DNA from 3 places in the Paenibacillus aurantius genome. Region 2 is predicted to be linked to each of the others. Evidence: riboswitches for the same ligand, from Rfam matches in the RefSeq annotation. Region 2 holds a riboswitch; each other region holds the start of a gene.

Region 1 (5,707 bases), 2.6 Mb from region 2:
TTAAAGGAAGCAGAGCTTCCGCCCCCACTTCCAGCGGGTCCGCCGCTTGGACGAAGCACTGCGCGAGGGGCAGCTGCCTCGCGTCCCGCTCCTCCCACAAGGGGAGAATTCCCGTGTGAGGGGAGGCCAGGCTCCCGAGAAAACCGAGCGTCCGGCCCCGGTCCGCTTCAGCAGGCTCTTTCGCCAGAACATGCTCGACAGCCTCCGGTTGGATGTCCCCCAACTTGTCAGCCAGCGGATGGGGGAGAATGACTTGCCAGCCCCCTTCCAGGGTAAACGGATCGAGGAGATAGAGCGTGTTTTTCCGTTCTTCCTCCAGGATCCCCGCGGCGGTTTTGAGCCCTTCGAACACGATCAGATTGGCCAGCATGGCAGCGGCGGCAGCCGAAGGCTTCTGCTTCGCCACGGGGTGCGGCGGACGCAGCCGCCTCCAAGCGGATTCCCAGTCAGCGCTTCCCTTCCCTACAACCGGACCCGCTATCCCCGCTTCGGGGGTGCAGAGACCCGGAAGGAAGACCTTGTTCTCCTCCCGGCAGAGCCGGTTAACGCGGTGAAGCTCCTCCCGGTCTTCCGCCTCCGCCAGGTACAGAACCATATCCGCGGTTGATACGGCCTGTCTTAGCCCTTCTTCGTCCAGCACTTGCAAAGTACCGGTTTCGATTCGGATATCCGGATCCTTCCGCTGGGCTTCTGAAACGATTTCCCGGATACGGTCAAGCGTTGGGCCATCCTCTCCCCGGAGAAGCACCTCCACTCTCGCCGCACCCGACTCCAGCAGGGAGGTCACGACACTGACCAAACAGCCGCCTTTTCCACAGGCCAATACTTTGGTCGTGCGATACGCTTCGAAGCGTGCCGCTCCGGAACCTCCCAGCGAATCCAAATATTCAATTTGATCCGCGTAGGACTGAAGCGTTTCCTCTGTAAGACCGTGTGGCCGGTCCCCGCCGGCGTCCTTCAGAAAGCCGTTCCTCGCGAGGCGCTCGGCCAGCTCGATAACCCGATCCCGGTAAAGAGGAGGAAGCCCCTTCGTTAGCGTCTCCAGCGAATGCTCCCCGTTGAACATGGGCAGAAGCTTCTCAACCCAGCGGTCGATCATTTCTCCTTCCATTCGGAACGTTCCCTGGTTGTTGCGGAAATACACCCTGCCCGGTGTTTCCGCCGTATAATAAGTATCCCGGTTCACCTTCGGCCTTGCCGAAGGACCCCATTGTTCCATTGGCCACCCCTCCTTGCGGCCGGGATTCGCGCCCGGCACCCAGCTGTCTTTGCCAGTTTATGTCGAGACGTCTGTCCGTCATTCCATATCCTTCGACGCTTGCGTCCCCGCCCGCTTCCTTTCCCATCGGAAAAATGGCAAAAGCCCCCGCCATTAGCGAGGGCTTGCCGTATTCCGCCTGCGGCCTCAGGCCTTTTGCTCTTAATCAGGGCAAGACAGCCAGAGCGGCGGGATTAGTGGAAGCAGCGGGCGCAGCCAGCACAGCCGCCACAGCGGAACCCGCCGCAGCCGGCACATCCGGCACAGCGGAACCCGCCGCAACCAGCACAGCCTGCGCACCCGGCGCAGCCTGCGCACCCCGCACATCCGGCGCAACCCGCGCAGCCCGCACAGCGGAAGAACCCGCCGCAGAACAGACCACAGCGGAAGAATCCGAAGCCTAAGCCTCCTAAGCCTAAGCCTACACAAAGGCGGGCTGGATCGGCCGCTTGCTGAGCCTGGGCGTCCCAGGGCGTCACTTCCCCGGTCCGATAATCCGAAACCGGCAGGTTAAGAAGCTCATTTTGAAAATCTGTCATAAGAAATACCCTCCGTTTGACTTTGGAATGTGGCCGTCAGGCATTTGCCCATCCGGCGAGATACCACACACTATGTCAGGAGGGTCCCTCGGGTTCCTTGTCTTCGATTCTTTTCACAAAAAAAACAAGCCCGAACCCTCGTTCGAACCTGTTCACACGGTTCCGCCGTATAGAAACGGCAGCCCCTTTCTACGCACGAAACAAAATATTTCCCTGCAGGGAAGCATCATCCCGGACATCAACGGCCAATCCTTCATGACGGGCCTTTTCCATCGCTTCGATGAGCCATAACGTGAAGCCCGCGACGTTCATATCCGCTATCTCCTCCACGCTGTAGAAGCCGGCCGCATCCACCTCGATTCCGTCCGGCACCGGCTCCCCGCCCAAGTCCTCCATCTCGAAGGCGATATAGACGTTATGAACGGCTCTCGGCTGGTCGCGAAGGGCAATAATGGAACGAACCGCTGCCCTAACCCCCGTTTCCTCCAGCACCTCACGGACAATCGTTTCGTGAATGGGCTCGTGCTGCTCTATGTATCCCCCAGGGTTGGTCCAGCGGCCCTTTCCGGGCTCCTGGGCGCGGCGCACGAGCAGAATTTTCCCATCCCGCTTCAGAAGAGCTCCCACCCCGACGCTGTAATGGCCCCAATGAACAAATGAACAGGCCGGGCAGGCCATTCTTACCGTTCCGTCAAAATCCCTCTCGGCCAACCCGGTGCCGCAAGAGAGGCAGTACTTGATTTCCAACGCCATTCCACCTTTGTATGATTTCTTGTCCTCTATCTCTCTACCGCCGGCAAAGGTAGGTCCTCTCTAACGAGACGGACGCCATCCCGGCATACTCCGTATGGCTCCCATGGACAGCCTTCGCAAATGACGCCTACGTCATCCGGATGAATCCGCTCTTTCAGAAGGACGGTGATTTCCCCCCAGCTTCCCCGCCAACCCGGCGCAAGTCCAAGCCGCTGCAGGACCTCGCGGTCCCGGTTCCCTACCGTTCCCCTGCAGTGGTTCGTCTTATCCTCCGGATAAGCCCGGCAAATCTCGTCCGGTCCTTCCACCAGTTCGACGGACTGCTCCGGCTGCTGACGCAGCCTCTCATAGATCGAAGTCATGTTGGCGCAAAATTCCGCGGAATAGCCCATTCCCCGGTAGCCCAGGAGACACAGCAGATGATGTCCCCGCAGCTTGACGGTCATGCCTGCTCCCTCCTCCATCCGCTATTGCTCGTAAACCGGCATCTTCGACTATACCACGAAATGGAGACGGACAGCGACCCTTCTGGGCAGCCGGCTCAGGAAGGACGCCGTCTTCTATGCTGGAACTGGGACCATTGAAAGAGCAGGAAGCATCCGATGCAGAAGCCTAGAATGGCGATGAAGGCGGCCAAGGCTACCATAGCGGAGAAGACATAAGCAGCGGTCTGCCAGCCCATCAAATAGCTGACCAGTGCGCCGGCTAGAAACAGCACGGCGAGAAGCTGATTAAACTTCTGCTGGCTTTTGTCCTCCGGTATATAGTCGGCCATCGGCCGGCGGAGGAAGAGCTTGGCTGCCCGCATCACCGGATTGAAATCGGCCGCCACCCCGAGCAGACCGGAAACGAAAGGAAGGGCAAGAATCCAGTAGAAGCCCGTTGCCCAGGTCAGAAGAACGGATAGGACGATCACCCATTGATTGACGCGCACCAGCGGACGAGGAATGGAATTCGGCATAATAACCACCTTTTTTATCGGAATATTTGTAGTTTACTTCGTCTTGCCCGTTTTGGGAAGCTGACCTACGCCTGCTGTCGATTTCTGTACCTTTTTACCTATTTTTCATCGAAGGGGTTTACTTTCTCCGTTTTAGAAGCTAGAATCTAACTAACTGAATATCGCTGAGTTTTCTTTCATTTGAAAGAAAAGCGGGGGAACCACATTTTCATGGGGTGAATCGGCAGGTATGCCGAAGGACGATCTCACCGTCCTAATCCGACAGCTAACCTCGTAAGCGTGGTGGGAAGGATAGATGACAAGCAGCACAAGGTCTAGCCTTGTGTTTTTTTGATTTCTATTTCCATCGTTCCCACAAAAGGTAAAATACGCCGTTCATTTTAACTTTAGGAGGGATCCGCGATGCTATGCAAAGAGAAACTGTTCGGTCTGCTTAACAACTTGGACGAGATGGACCAGAAGTCGGCCTACGCTTTCATGCAATCGCTTGACAAGCAAAACGAAGAGCAAAAGTCGAACGAAGTCCAGGCGGAAAAAGCGGACATGGAAGAGCCTAAACCAAACAAAGCCCAAGTGGAAATTCTCGGCAGAGGATACTTTGTCGTCGGTGACTGAGGCTGTACGCAGGACGGCGGGGAATTCCCCGCCTTTCACTTCTCTTCGAGGCCAAGCTCGGCCCGGATGATTCTGATATTCTCCCGGTGGCACTCCTCCGTAAAAGCCGATGGATAAGCATGTTCCCCCTTCATCCGCTCCATCTCCCCCTCGTCTCCTTCCAGCACGGCCCGCTTAAGCCTAGCCAGGTAATCCTGGGCAAGGGTCAGCCTTCGCCTCATTTCCGTCCGGTCTGCCGTATGCCGGCCGTGTCCCGGCACCAAATGCCGAATGGCGTGACGATTCAATAGAGCCAGAGCCTTCTCCAGTGTTTCCTCATAGGCCGATGCACTGTGCGACACGAAGGGCCGTTCAAAATCGGACAAATAATCTCCCGCCAGCAGCAGCCCAAGAGGCTCCACTACCGTGAACAAGCCGTCTTCCGTATGGCCCGGCGCCAGATAGAACGTGAGCACCGTTTCCCCCAGTACCAGCTTCTGCCCGTCTTCTTCCATTACATGGTCGAGCACCGGAAAGTCCACGGGATACCCCCTGTCTACATAATGAGCCGCATCAAACTCCCGAATGAGCAACAGCTGCTTTTCCTTCTCCGGATGATGATGAAGCCCCCTGGATCCGATAGTCCGGGCCTCCGGAAAAGCCTTCCACCCGAGAATGTGGTCGAAATCCCCATGGGTAAACAGCAAGTAGCATGGCCTGTCCCCGCGCACGGAGTCCACAAAGGACCGGATCTCCTGAACCTCCCCCGGCAGCCAGCACGGATCAGTCACCAGCACAAGCTCTCGGGTCCAAACCACCGTTGAGGTGGTCTGGTAAAGGGCGCTTTGGAAGATCGCCAAGCCCTCGTCCCGGTAATCAAGCATGTCGTCATCCTCCTTCGGTCCTAAGGCCCGCTGACCCGGAAGCCCGCCAGCGGCCTTTTCCTGCATTATAGCACGCGGCGTTCCGCACGGGGAGGGTGATAAGGATGGTGCGTTCCATCGCCCGAAAAACAAAAGCCTTCTTTAGTCCGAGACGCGGATAAAGAAGGCTTTTGTGGGGGAAAGACCTAGTTCTCTTCCAGAATGGCGCGCAGGCGGCCCGGGTAATCGGTGATGATGCCGTCCACACCGAAGGAAATGGCCTTCCGCATTATCGTTTCGTCATTCAGCGTCCAAGGGTAGACGGCATAGCCGTGGGCTTGGGCGTCGGCCGAGTGGGCGGCCTCCAGCCTTCTCATGGCTACGTGTAAAGAGAAGGACTCTACCCCGGCGGCCTCCGGAAGCTTCCAGTGGTGCTCCAGACGGTTGTCGTACAGCAGGCCGACCCGAACCGATGGCTCCAGCTTCTTAAGGGTGGCGAGCGTGATGAAATCGAAGGAGGACACCACGACCGTATCTACCCGGTTCTTACGGCGCATGAGGTCAACGAGCGCTTCTTCCATGCCGGCGCCGATGCCTCCCTTGATCTCCACATTGATCATCAGGCCGCTTGGCGCGAGGTCGAATACTTCCTCGAGCGTGGGCAGCTTCTCTCCGGCATAAGCCTCCGAGAACCACGAGCCGGCGTCATAACGGCGAAGCTCCTCCAAGGTCATGTCGG
Region 2 (5,707 bases):
CGCCAATTTGGTTAAAAAGAACATCATCGTGACGGTGAAACTGATTAGCGCCCCGGTCGTGTTAATAATGAGTTTGAGAACCCATCCTTCCGGCTTTTGACGAATCCACTTGATCATCATCCCGGTTTGGGACAAGGTAAAGGGAATGAACACGCCTACGGCATACAGGGGGATCAATTCTTCGGTTTGTCCTTTAGACGCAAGGATCAGCAGGATCGATAAAAAGCCCAGAATGATAATCCCATTGGAGTACCCAAGGCGGTCTCCCCGTACGGTAAACATTCTCGGTATGAACTTATCCTTCGCGAGATTCACAGCAAGCAGCGGAAAAGCCGAATAGCCTGTGTTAGCCGCAAGAATCAAGATCAATGCCGTTGTCCCCTGAATGAAGAAATACATGAAATTCCGTCCAAACGTCTGTTCCGCGATTTGCGAAACTACGGTTACCTCTGCTTTAGGTACAATTCCGTAATAATAAGCTAAAAACACGATGCCTGAAAATAACAAGGCAAGTATTGCCCCCATGGCCATTAAGGTTTTGGCAGCGTTATTAGGGGCGGGATCTTTAAAATTCGGAATGGCGTTCGAAATGGCTTCAACCCCGGTTAAAGCCGAACTCCCCGAAGCGAAGGCTCTTAGGAGAAGAAATAAGCTGATGCCTGCTACCGGTGTCCCAATCGGTGCATGTAAACCCGGTGAAACACCACCTGTTAGAATGTTGTAGAGGCCTGCGCCAATTAAAATAAATAAGGCTAGAACAAATAAATAAACCGGATACGCTAAAATCGAAGCCGATTCCGTCAGACCCCTTAAGTTCAAAATGGTTATTAAAATCACAAACACGACGGCAATGCTCACCGTATGCGCATGTAGAGCTGGAAAAGCGGAAGTGATCGCATCCGTTCCGGCAGACACACTGACGGCTACCGTTAGGATATAGTCCACAAGCAAGGAACCTCCGGCAATAAGTCCAGGGTAGGTACCCAAATTTTGCTTGGATACCACATATGCTCCCCCGCCATGCGGATAAGCAAAGATGATTTGCCGATAGGATAAAATGAGTGCCAGTAACAAGACCAACACACCCATTCCAATCGGGATCGAATACCAAAATGCTGCGGCACTTATGGTGATTAAAACCAACAGAATTTGTTCCGGACCGTAGGCAACGGAGGATAAGGCATCCGAGGAAAGAATGGCCAATGCCTTTTTCTTATTCAGTCTTTGCTCCCCTAATTCCGTTGATTTAAGAGGCCGCCCGATTAACCACCGTTTTAAAGTAGATACCATGAATCATTCACCACCAGAACTAAAGGATAATGGGACTTGGGGTTTACCCTCTATTATTTCCAATAACACTTTTATCAGCACGAAAAAAGACCGCAGAGGTATCCCCTGCGGCCGGAAATTCACCGAAGTTGTTTCACCCTCTCTATCAACGCTTACGGAGTTAGCTGACGGATTCGGGCGGTTAGAGTCGCCCTACAGTGACGGATCATCACTGATTCACCCCGTGCAGCGAGTGTACTTATTCGCCGCAGTTGGGTCCCCCGTTTTCCAATGGAAATTAAGCGAGTGTTGGTATATGAAGTAATGAAATGATCATACGGCTCGGATCAAACTTTGTAAAACCGCCTATAAACGGAAAAATCCTTGAAAACGTTACTATTCCGATAGGAATGCGGTTACAATGAGATAGTTCGTGGGCATAGCAAGGTAAATATTCCGAAATCGCCCGTTATCATCCCGATCACGCCCCATACATGCCGCCGAACGTTTGGTTGACGAGTACAGCGAAGTCGTCCAGCCGGACTTGTCATAACGGGTCCAGGCGTTGGCCTGCCGTCTCCTTATGCTCCAGCCGCCCAAATCCTGTATACTGAAAAAGAAACCGAATCCACATGGAAAGAAGGGTTCTTATGAAGTTTCCGGATTACTCCTACACCCGTCCCGACATGGAGGCGTTCCGCGAGGAATTCCAAGCCCTCCTGGAGCAGTTCCGCCAAGCGGAATCGTTCGAGGAACAGAGCGCGGCCATGGAGGCGGTCAACGCGGCCCGAACGCGCGTCTCTTCCATGTTCACCATTGCCCGCATCCGTCATACCATCAACACTCAGGATCCTTTTTACAAGGCGGAGCAGGATTTTATGGACGAGAACAGCCCTGTTTACCAAGGCCTGATCAACGATTTCTATAAAGCGCTTGCCGAATCGCCGTTTCGGGAGCAGCTCGAAGCCAAGTGGGGCCGTCAGCTGTTTGCCACCGCCGAATTGGCTCAGAAAACGTTCTCCCTGGTCATCGTGGAGGATCTGAAGGCCGAGAACCGCAAATCGAGCGAATACATAAAACTCGTTGCCTCCGCGCGGATTGAGTTTGACGGCCAGGAGCTAACACTGTCCCAGCTCGCCCCGTATATGGAATCGACGGACCGGGAGATGCGCAAGCGCGCCACCGATGCCCGCTATTCCTTCTATGAAGCGAACGAGGAAACGGTGGACGGCATCTACGACGACCTCGTCCAGATGCGGACGGAGATGGCCCGGAAGCTCGGCTACCGGAATTTTATCGAGCTCGGGTACGCCCGCATGAGCCGGACGGATTACGGCCCGGAGCAGGTGGCCGCCTTCCGGGCTCAGGTGCTCGAGCATCTTGTTCCGGTGGCCAGTGAGCTCAGCGAACGCCGCCGCAAGCGGCTCGGGCTCGACCGGCTGCGCTATTACGACGGCCTCTCCTTCCTGAACGGCAACCCGACGCCGAAGGGCGAGCCGGCCTGGATCGTCGAGAAGGCCCGCCGGATGTACGCGGAGCTGTCCCCGGAGACGGACGAGTTCTTCCGGCTCATGCTCGACAAGGGTCTAATGGACCTCGAGAGCAAGCCCGGCAAGCGGGTCGGCGGCTACTGTACGTTTATCGGGTCGACGAAGGAGCCGTTCATTTTCTCGAATTTTAACGGCACGGCCCATGATGTCGATGTGCTGACCCACGAGGCGGGGCATGCTTTTCAGGCTTACATGAGCCGGGATTTTGCCGTTCCGGAGTATGTTCACCCGACCCTCGACGCCTGTGAGATCCATTCCATGAGCATGGAATTCTTCGCGTGGCCGTGGATGGAGTCCTTCTTCCAAGAGGATACGGACAAATACAAGTTCTCCCACCTGAGCAAGGCGGTGACGTTCATCCCTTACGGAGTGGCCGTGGATGAATTCCAGCACCTCGTCTACGAGAACCCCGACATGACGCCGGCCGAGCGCAAGCAAGCCTGGCGCGACACGGAGCGCAAATACCTCCCGGGCCGGCAGTACGACGACATGCCGTTCCTCGAGCGCGGCGGGTTCTGGCACCAGCAGCAGCACATTTTCAAAAGCCCGTTCTACTACATTGACTATACGCTCGCCCAGCTCTGCGCCCTCCAGTACTGGACCCGGGCGAACGAGGACCGGGCCGCGGCCTGGTCGAGCTACCTCACCCTGTGCCGGGCCGGCGGCAGCGATTCGTTCGATGCGCTGGTGAAGCTTGCCGGCCTGCGCTCTCCATTCGAGGAAGGCTCCGTGTCCTCCATCATCGGAGGAATCCGAAGCTGGCTGAACGGCGTGGACGATACGAAGCTGTAACCCTTGGGATACGAGGCCGTAGTCCGATCCTTCGCCTGCGGGTGGGCAAACGCCATTCTTGCGCAAGTTCCTTGGTCCATCCATTCTAAATTTAGAGGAGTGATCCCTATGGAATACGTCAAATTGGGCAAAACCGGTCTCGAGGTCTCGAGGCTCTGTCTCGGCTGCATGAGCTACGGGGTCCCGGACCGGGGGCCTCATCCCTGGTCGCTCGATGAGGAGCAAAGCCGGCCGTTTATCCGCCGGGCGCTCGAGCTCGGCATCAACTTCTTCGATACGGCGAATGTCTACTCCGACGGGACCAGCGAAGAGATCGTGGGCCGGGCGCTGAAGGATTTCGCGACCCGCGACGAGGTTGTCATCGCCACGAAGGTGCACGGCCGCATGCGCAAAGGGCCGAACGGCGGCGGGCTGTCCCGCAAGGCGATTCTAAGCGAGATCGACCACAGCCTGAAACGGCTCGGCACGGACTATGTGGACCTGTACCAGATCCACCGCTGGGACCCCGCGACGCCCATCGAGGAAACGATGGAGGCGCTCCACGATGTCGTGAAGGCCGGCAAAGCCCGTTACATCGGGGCTTCCTCGATGTTCGCCTGGCAGTTCCTGAAGGCGCTCCATACCGCCGAGAAGAACGGCTGGACCCGGTTCGTCAGCATGCAGAACTACTTGAACCTCCTCTACCGCGAGGAGGAGAGGGAGATGCTTCCCCTCTGCCGGGCCGAAGGCATCGGCGTCATCCCGTGGAGCCCGATGGCGCGCGGCCGGCTGACGCGGGCCTGGGACGAGACGAGCTACCGCTCCGAGACGGACGAGGTCCAGAAGAAGCTCTACTCCGCCACGGAGGAGGCCGACCGCCGGGTGGTGGAGCGCGTGGCCGAGCTCGCCGCCGAGCGGGGCGTGCCCCGGGCGCAGGTGGCGCTCGCCTGGGTGCTCCGGCAGGAGACGGTAACGGCACCCATCATCGGAGCGACCAAGCCGCACCACCTGGAGGATGCCGTGGCCGCCCTCTCGCTGACGCTGACGGATGAAGAAGCCGCGCGGCTCGAGGAGCCGTATGTGCCGCATCCAGTGCTGGGCGGGCTGAACTAGGCTCCAGGCGAAGGGCAGCGATCCGAATTCACCCCAGCAGAGGCTGGCCCCAGGCAGATTCTTCTGCCGGCGGGCCGGCTTTTTTATGCCTGGGCTCATGGAAGTTCGGCTCCTGTGAGTGGGTTCTGCCCGATTTCGTCTGTTGTACGACCTGGCATCGGATGGCTTTGGAGCAGGTCTTTTTGTGCTTGCGGCCAGGGGAAACGTCCTTCCTTCGTCCGTTTCTTTTATGATTGATCAAATCAGTCAAAAAAAGGACGCCTCAAATCGTTCTTCTCCGCGTAAACAGCCAGCCGGCCGCCAGCAGTAACAGACTGCCCAGCAGGGTCCACCCGAGTCCCGCCATCAAGGAGTCATTGAACAGAAGCGCGCCCAAGCCCCCGGCTACCTTGGGCCGGAAAACATCCAGCGCCGTGCCAAGCGGAATGGCTGCGATAAGCACCGCCCACAGAAGCCAGCCGCTCCAGTGCCAAATGCCCGAGAACAGCAGGTTCAAGAGCGAGAGCAGCAGAAGATACGCTCCGAACTGGTAAAGAAACATGCCCGCCCACCCGAACCGGTTCCAGTGAAAAACCTCCAGAATGTTGATGGTGTCCTCGACTTTGCGGATGATCCCTACTTCCACTGCAAACCAGAGGACGTTCAGAAGAGCGAAGCCCGCCGAGCAGAGGACGTATACCGTCACCAGCCCCCGGTAGTATTCCCCGCGCGAGGCGCCAAGGTTAAGCATCCGGCGGAAGAAGGCGGAAGGCAGCACACTGGCTGCGAAAAGCAGGAAGAGGCTGAGCATGTTGGCCAAGGACAAATGGGTGTTTCTGTCCACATTCAAGCTGATGATCAGGTTCGTGATGATGCTGACGCCTACCAAAGCCGCGACCCCGAGCAGATAAGGCTTCAGCTGCAGGAAAGAAGCCGTGAGGATGGCCCTGTTCTTACTCCTATACACCCGATTCGCCCCCTTCGATCAAATAAGTGAAAAATTTCTGCAGCGGCAGTCCCTCGAT
Region 3 (5,707 bases), 570 kb from region 2:
AAGCGCGGAAATTCTTCTAAGCAAAATCTTCGGAAGAGCCAAGCAGCTCCATGAAGAGGCGTACTCCTTCGGCTTCCTTCTCCCCCCCATTCGCGCGCTTCTGGAGCAGAGACTGACGGTGGAGGATTATCACGGATTGGACGAATCGGTGATGCAGACGATGTTCACCCTATGGCAGGAGGAGGACGATCCCGTTCTCGCCGATTTGTGCCGCCGGTTTCTTAACCGTAAACTGTTCCGTTATATCGAGCTGGATCACCGCGAGAATTCTTCCGTTCTCGAGTCCATTCGACAGGCGATGATCAAAGCGGGATGGGATCCTCTATATTACCTCGAAATTGATTTCGCCACGGATTTGCCCTATGATGTGTACCGTCCGGGGGAGGTGGAGGAGAAGCTGCCCATTCTGCTGCTGGACCACAAGGAGGAGCTTGTCGAAATTTCCCTGAAGTCCGAGATCGTTCGCTCGATCAGCGGCATTCATATGGGAGAGCACCACTTGTATTTCCCGGAGGAGCTTTTGGAGGACCCGTCTTTTCCGGAAGAGCTGAAGAGAATTCTTCGCCCGGGAAAGCCCGAATAGGCGGAAGACCGTGTTAGGAAAGGAGAACAGATACCATGCTGACCGATACCCATGCACACTTGAACTCACCGGATTTTGACGAAGACCGCGACGAGGTGATTGCCCGGGCGCGGGATAATGGAGTGACGAGAATCGTCAACGTAGGCTTCAACCGCGAAACGATCCCGAGCTCTCTGGAGCTGGCGGAGCGGTATGATTTTATTTATTCGACGGTCGGCTGGCATCCGCAGGACGCCAAGGACATGAGGCCGGAGGATCTGGAATGGATCGAAGAGCTGTGCGCCCATGAAAAGGTGGTGGCCATCGGAGAAATCGGCCTGGATTATTATTGGGACACGTCTCCGAAGGATGTGCAGGACCGGGTGTTTCGCGAACAGATCCGGCTCGCCCGCAAAGTAGGGCTTCCCCTTGTCATTCACAACCGGGAAGCCCACCACGATATTCTGAAGGTGCTGAAGGAGGAAAAGGCGGCCGAGGTGGGGGGTATCATGCACTGCTTCTCAGGCAGCTGGGAAACGGCGAAGCAGTGCCTCGATATGAATTTTCATCTGTCCTTCGGCGGACCGGTTACGTTCAAGAACGCCCGGCAGCCGAAAGAGGTGCTGGAGAAAACCCCTCTTGACCGCCTGCTGGTGGAAACGGACTGCCCTTACCTCACTCCGCATCCGTACCGGGGGAAGCGGAATGAGACCGGCTATGTCCGGCTTGTCGCCGAAACCGCCGCGGAGCTGAAGGGCATCCCGTACGAGGAGCTTGCGCGGATCACGACGGAGAACGCCGTCCGGCTGCTGAAGCTTAAATAAGCTCCGCCCGCCGGGTCAGCCGGCGGGGAAGGAGAAGGCGGGCGTATCCGAACGCGTAGGCAAGACCGGCTGCGGTGAGCAGCGCCGAGAGAGAGAATGAGGTGCCGGAAAGCGCGGAAGCCGCTCCTAAGACAAGGGCCTGCACGAGTAAGGCGATGAGCACAAGGGTAGTGACGGCACGGATCCGCACTTGTTCTCCACCGGGATACAGCTGAATCCAAGGGGAGTACCGGTGCGCCTGATCGAGAGCGGCCAGCTGCACCCCGGCGATCAGCAGGGCGAGACCATAGATGATCACCTGGGCCAGCTCCCCCTGGAACAAGATCAGGAACAACGCTCCGACCGCAAGCAGCCGCAAATAGATGGAGCTTAGTTCGGAGCGCAGGAACGTCAGGGCATACAGATACAAAAAGGCGGATGAGGACTCAAACGGCAGAAGCTTGGTCAGCCGGGGGAGGAGCATCCGCCTTTTGATGGAATTCGGCCGGGCCGGGACATCCGTGAACCAGCTGAAAAAAAGATAATAGAGATCCCTTTGCGCCTTCTCGTACCGGAGCAGCGCTTCCCAAGGAATGCGGAATTTCGGAAGGCTGCGGATAAGCAAGACGCCAGTCAGCGCCAATCCGAGCAGAAGAAGGAACGCATAAGGCAGCGGAAAGCGGAAAAGGCCGTAAACAGCCATCGTGCCTGCCGCCCACCGGTAAGCGGCGATGAGGCGGCCGTGCCGGATGGAAACGCAGCGTGCCTGCTGCCAGACCGTGAGAAGGCCGGCCCACTTCGTCAAAAGCAGAAAGGCGGCGAGCCACCAATAAGGAAGGGCGCCCGTCCCCGCCCCTTTGTGATACAGCGGCCACACCGCCAAGAGCACCAGGAGAAGCCGGATGCCCTGCATGAGGAAGCTGTGGCGGAACGAAAGCCGGAAATACCCCTGCAGCCGATCCTCGGCCGGAAGCAGGAACACCCGGTCGGCCTCCCGCAAGAAGGTGCGGATGCGCCCGGACGCCACCGTCAGGGCAAGCAGCGGAAGGATGATCCACAAGTAGGGGAAATCCGGGGGCAGCGTCTTCAGAGCTTTGGCATATCCGTAGATTCCGGCGATCAGGGCAAGGATCAGGATAGAGAAAAAGCCGCTTCGGCCCACATCCCTCCAATAAATAGAGGTCTCCCGGAGGAAGGCTTGTCTTCTTGTCCTCCACAGCGTTTCGAAGCCGTTCATCCTTTCCCGCCTCCCCCGACAAGCTCGAAGAAGACGTTGTCCAGGGAAGCTCCCGGCATCCCCGCGGCGGCGCGGATCTCTTCGAGGGTCCCCTGAGCCACGATAACGCCGCGGTGGAGAACGACAAATCTCTCGCAATAGTTCTCAATCGTTGACAAAATATGCGAAGAGATCAGAAACCCGGCTCCCGCTCTCTTGAAGGAAACCATGAGCTCGAGCAGCGACCGGATTCCAAGAGGATCAAGCCCAAGGAACGGCTCATCGATAATGTAAAGCGGAGGTTCGACAAGAAACGCATTCATGATCATGACCTTCTGACGCATGCCCTTGGAGAGGTGGCCCGAGAAGCTGCCGAGCTTATCCTGCATGGAGAAGAGCTCCGCAAGCCTGCCGGCACGTTCTTCGTATATTTGGCGGTCGAGCCCGTAAGCCATAGCGGTCAACTCCAGATGCTCCCGGATGGTCAGCTCTTCATACAGCTCGGGGCTTTCTGGTACATAGCCGATGGAGGTGCGGTGTCCTGGGGTCCGGTCGCCAAGCGTTTGGCCGAGCACCTCGATGGATCCCTTTTGCGGTTTCATCAGCCCGAGAATATGCTTGATCGTGGTGCTTTTGCCGGCCCCGTTCAAGCCGATGAGCCCGACCATCTCCCCTTTGGCCACCGAGAAGTGCAGATCCTTCAGCACCGGCTTATTGAGAAGATACCCCCCATAGAGCCCCTTTAGATGCAAAATCGTTTCCAATTCATCACCCGCTTCGACAGTATATAAACCCTAAAAATCACGCCATGATTTCGAGAATAGTATAATCTTTACCAGGTCCTAATCAAAATTTAACTCAAAAGAAGGCAATAAGCGGAGATAAACCGAGATATAAAGAGATAATTATGGTGTGTTTTTCCGAAATCGTTCCTTTTTGCCTTAAATCGGTTATATTTTTCTTCTTTTCTCGGGCCGATACCTCTTTACAGGTTCTCTTTCACAGCGTATCATACATTCATGATAACTTAATACCGATGCCAATTTTCCAATTTCGCTGAGTTTCCATATGGGAAACGGGGGAACCGTAAATGGTCGGTCGAAGAACTTTTTCGATCGCATCATGGTTAAAGGGGTGAATCACAGGTTTGTCTTTGGCAGACCTGAGTAGGGCGACTCTCTTGTCCGAATCCGTCAGCTAACCTCGTAAGCGTGAAGAGAGAGGTAACGTTGATCGGGCTTGTCTACTAGCTAATGAGCTAAAGCCACGAGAAGGTTCCTCTTCTTATGGCTTTTTTTGTTGTCCAAAAAAGCCATTTTGTCCCATTCGGGCTCACACTTTAACCCACGGAGGTGAATGTAGTACAAGGATTGCCGTTTTTACTCGATTTACGAAAACGGGAATTGGCGTAAAGAAAGTACAAATAAACCCTTAGTCGCGTCAGATATAATCATGCATAACAGTCGACGGCGAGGCTTTGAAGGAGGACCGAAGAAGTGGGCGCAATTCAGTATGAGAACCCCCATGTAAAACGATCATCCAGCATGTCCTTCGCATTGCGTTGGAATCATGAAAACGTTCGAATGATAAGTTTTTTCACTCTCTTTTCACTCAGCGTAATCCTCATGTTTTTCATGTTGTTGTACGGTACGGCTACCAAAAGCGTATCAATGGTGGTGAACGGCAAGGAAACCATTGTGAAGACAAAGCAATTGGACCTGCAGCACCTACTGGATGAACAAGCTATTGTAATCGGGAAGCACGATAAGCTATCCGCCGACCTCAGCACGAAAATCAAGGACGGTGCGACCTTTACGATCGTTCAGAAATCCCCGGTGCAGTTGACCGCAGATGGGGAAACCCGGACCGTGTACACGACGGCCAAGACGGTTTCGAGTCTTTTGGACGAATTGGATATTACCCTGGGAACGGAAGACCGGATTACCCCGTCCCTGGAAGCCGGCGTTACCGGCAATACCGATGTCAAGATTGTAAGAGTTAAGAAGCAAGTCGAAGAGCAGCAAGCGCCGATCGCCTTTACCACGGAAACGCGCCAGGACGCCAACCTGTTGAAGGGCAAGGAACAAACGGTTCAAGAAGGCAAGGAAGGAACCAAAGTTATTAAGACCGAGAAGGTCTTTGAGGACGGCAAGCTCGTCGCTCAGAACCCGCTTGGAGAAGCGGTCCAAACCCCAAGTGTTAACAAGATCGTTGCCCTGGGAACTAAAAATCCGGTAGTCGCCTTGTCGGCACCGGCACCAGAGCCTGCTCCCGCAGCAGCACCGGCAGCTGCAGCAGCACCGGCACCAAAAGCGAAAACCGTCACCAAAGCAGGGGCTCCTGCTTCGTATAAGCAGATCATCAATAATGCTACGCTTACCGCTTATTCCGCCGGCCCGGCTTCGACCGGTAAATCCGCCGGCATGGCCGGATACGGCAAAACGGCTACCGGAACAACCGTTACCGAAGGCCGTACGATCGCCGTGGATCCTAACGTCATCCCGCTGGGATGGTGGGTTTACATTGACGGCATCGGCTACCGCAGAGCGGAAGATACAGGCAGCGCCATCAAAGGCAACAAGATTGATGTCTACTTCGACAGCGAGGCGTACGCCCAGAAATTTGGTTTAAAGAGAGGGTTTACCGTCTATGTGATCGGCCCTAACAAGCCGGCAGGCGAGTAACTCTTATATAGGCATCCAACCGCCCGGGAGACGGATAAGCTCCCGGATGGTATACGTCAGGATTGATTCTGTTATACTATACTTAATCGTAAGAAGAGGCGTCGAACCTCTTCTTTTTGTGCGTAAGAAAGGATCCATACATGATCAAAGAAGTCATTGTCGTAGAAGGCAAAGATGATACGGCCGCGATCCGGCGGGCGGTGGACGCCGAAACGATTGAAACCGGCGGCTCGGCCATCAACGAAGCCGTTTACCGGCGCATCGAGCTCGCCCAGAAGCGCCGGGGGGTCATCATCCTGACCGATCCCGATCACGCCGGAGAGAAGCTCCGCCGGTTGATTACGGCCCGCGTTCCCGGCTGCAAGCATGCCTTTCTCTCTCGGGAGGAGGCTACCCATAAAGGCGACATCGGTGTGGAGAATGCCCCTCCCGAGGTGATCCG

What was found. Region 2 has a riboswitch for cyclic di-AMP ahead of MJA45_RS26825 (APC family permease). Riboswitches for the same ligand answer to the same signal wherever they lie in the genome.
Region 1: it holds a riboswitch for cyclic di-AMP, as region 2 does, so the genes downstream of both, MJA45_RS10020 (hypothetical protein) here and MJA45_RS26825 (APC family permease) in region 2, are expected to answer to the same signal.
Region 3: it holds a riboswitch for cyclic di-AMP, as region 2 does, so the genes downstream of both, MJA45_RS00880 (resuscitation-promoting factor) here and MJA45_RS26825 (APC family permease) in region 2, are expected to answer to the same signal.

Annotation. Positions count from the first base shown of each region.
Region 1 is NZ_CP130318.1:2,215,366-2,221,072, reverse strand. It holds gene MJA45_RS10045 (bacteriocin maturation protein) at 1-1,219, opposite strand, end outside; gene MJA45_RS28635 (hypothetical protein) at 1,425-1,583, opposite strand; partial or broken gene MJA45_RS28630 (heterocycloanthracin/sonorensin family bacteriocin) at 1,606-1,797, opposite strand; gene MJA45_RS10035 (NUDIX domain-containing protein) at 1,987-2,550, opposite strand; gene MJA45_RS10030 (DUF1284 domain-containing protein) at 2,577-2,996, opposite strand; gene MJA45_RS10025 (DUF4395 domain-containing protein) at 3,092-3,511, opposite strand; cyclic di-AMP (ydaO/yuaA leader) riboswitch at 3,664-3,806, shown strand; gene MJA45_RS10020 (hypothetical protein) at 3,914-4,126, shown strand; gene MJA45_RS10015 (MBL fold metallo-hydrolase) at 4,162-4,989, opposite strand; gene MJA45_RS10010 (glycerophosphodiester phosphodiesterase) at 5,175-5,707, opposite strand, start outside.
Region 2 is NZ_CP130318.1:5,918,260-5,923,966, forward strand. It holds gene MJA45_RS26825 (APC family permease) at 1-1,290, opposite strand, end outside; cyclic di-AMP (ydaO/yuaA leader) riboswitch at 1,424-1,584, opposite strand; gene MJA45_RS26830 (M3 family oligoendopeptidase) at 1,920-3,611, shown strand; gene MJA45_RS26835 (aldo/keto reductase) at 3,720-4,703, shown strand; gene MJA45_RS26840 (hypothetical protein) at 4,966-5,649, opposite strand; gene MJA45_RS26845 (ATP-binding cassette domain-containing protein) at 5,642-5,707, opposite strand, start outside.
Region 3 is NZ_CP130318.1:188,751-194,457, forward strand. It holds gene MJA45_RS00860 (HD domain-containing protein) at 1-583, shown strand, start outside; gene MJA45_RS00865 (TatD family hydrolase) at 619-1,386, shown strand; gene MJA45_RS00870 (ABC transporter permease) at 1,379-2,602, opposite strand; gene MJA45_RS00875 (ABC transporter ATP-binding protein) at 2,599-3,345, opposite strand; cyclic di-AMP (ydaO/yuaA leader) riboswitch at 3,626-3,809, shown strand; gene MJA45_RS00880 (resuscitation-promoting factor) at 4,207-5,265, shown strand; gene rnmV (ribonuclease M5) at 5,406-5,707, shown strand, end outside.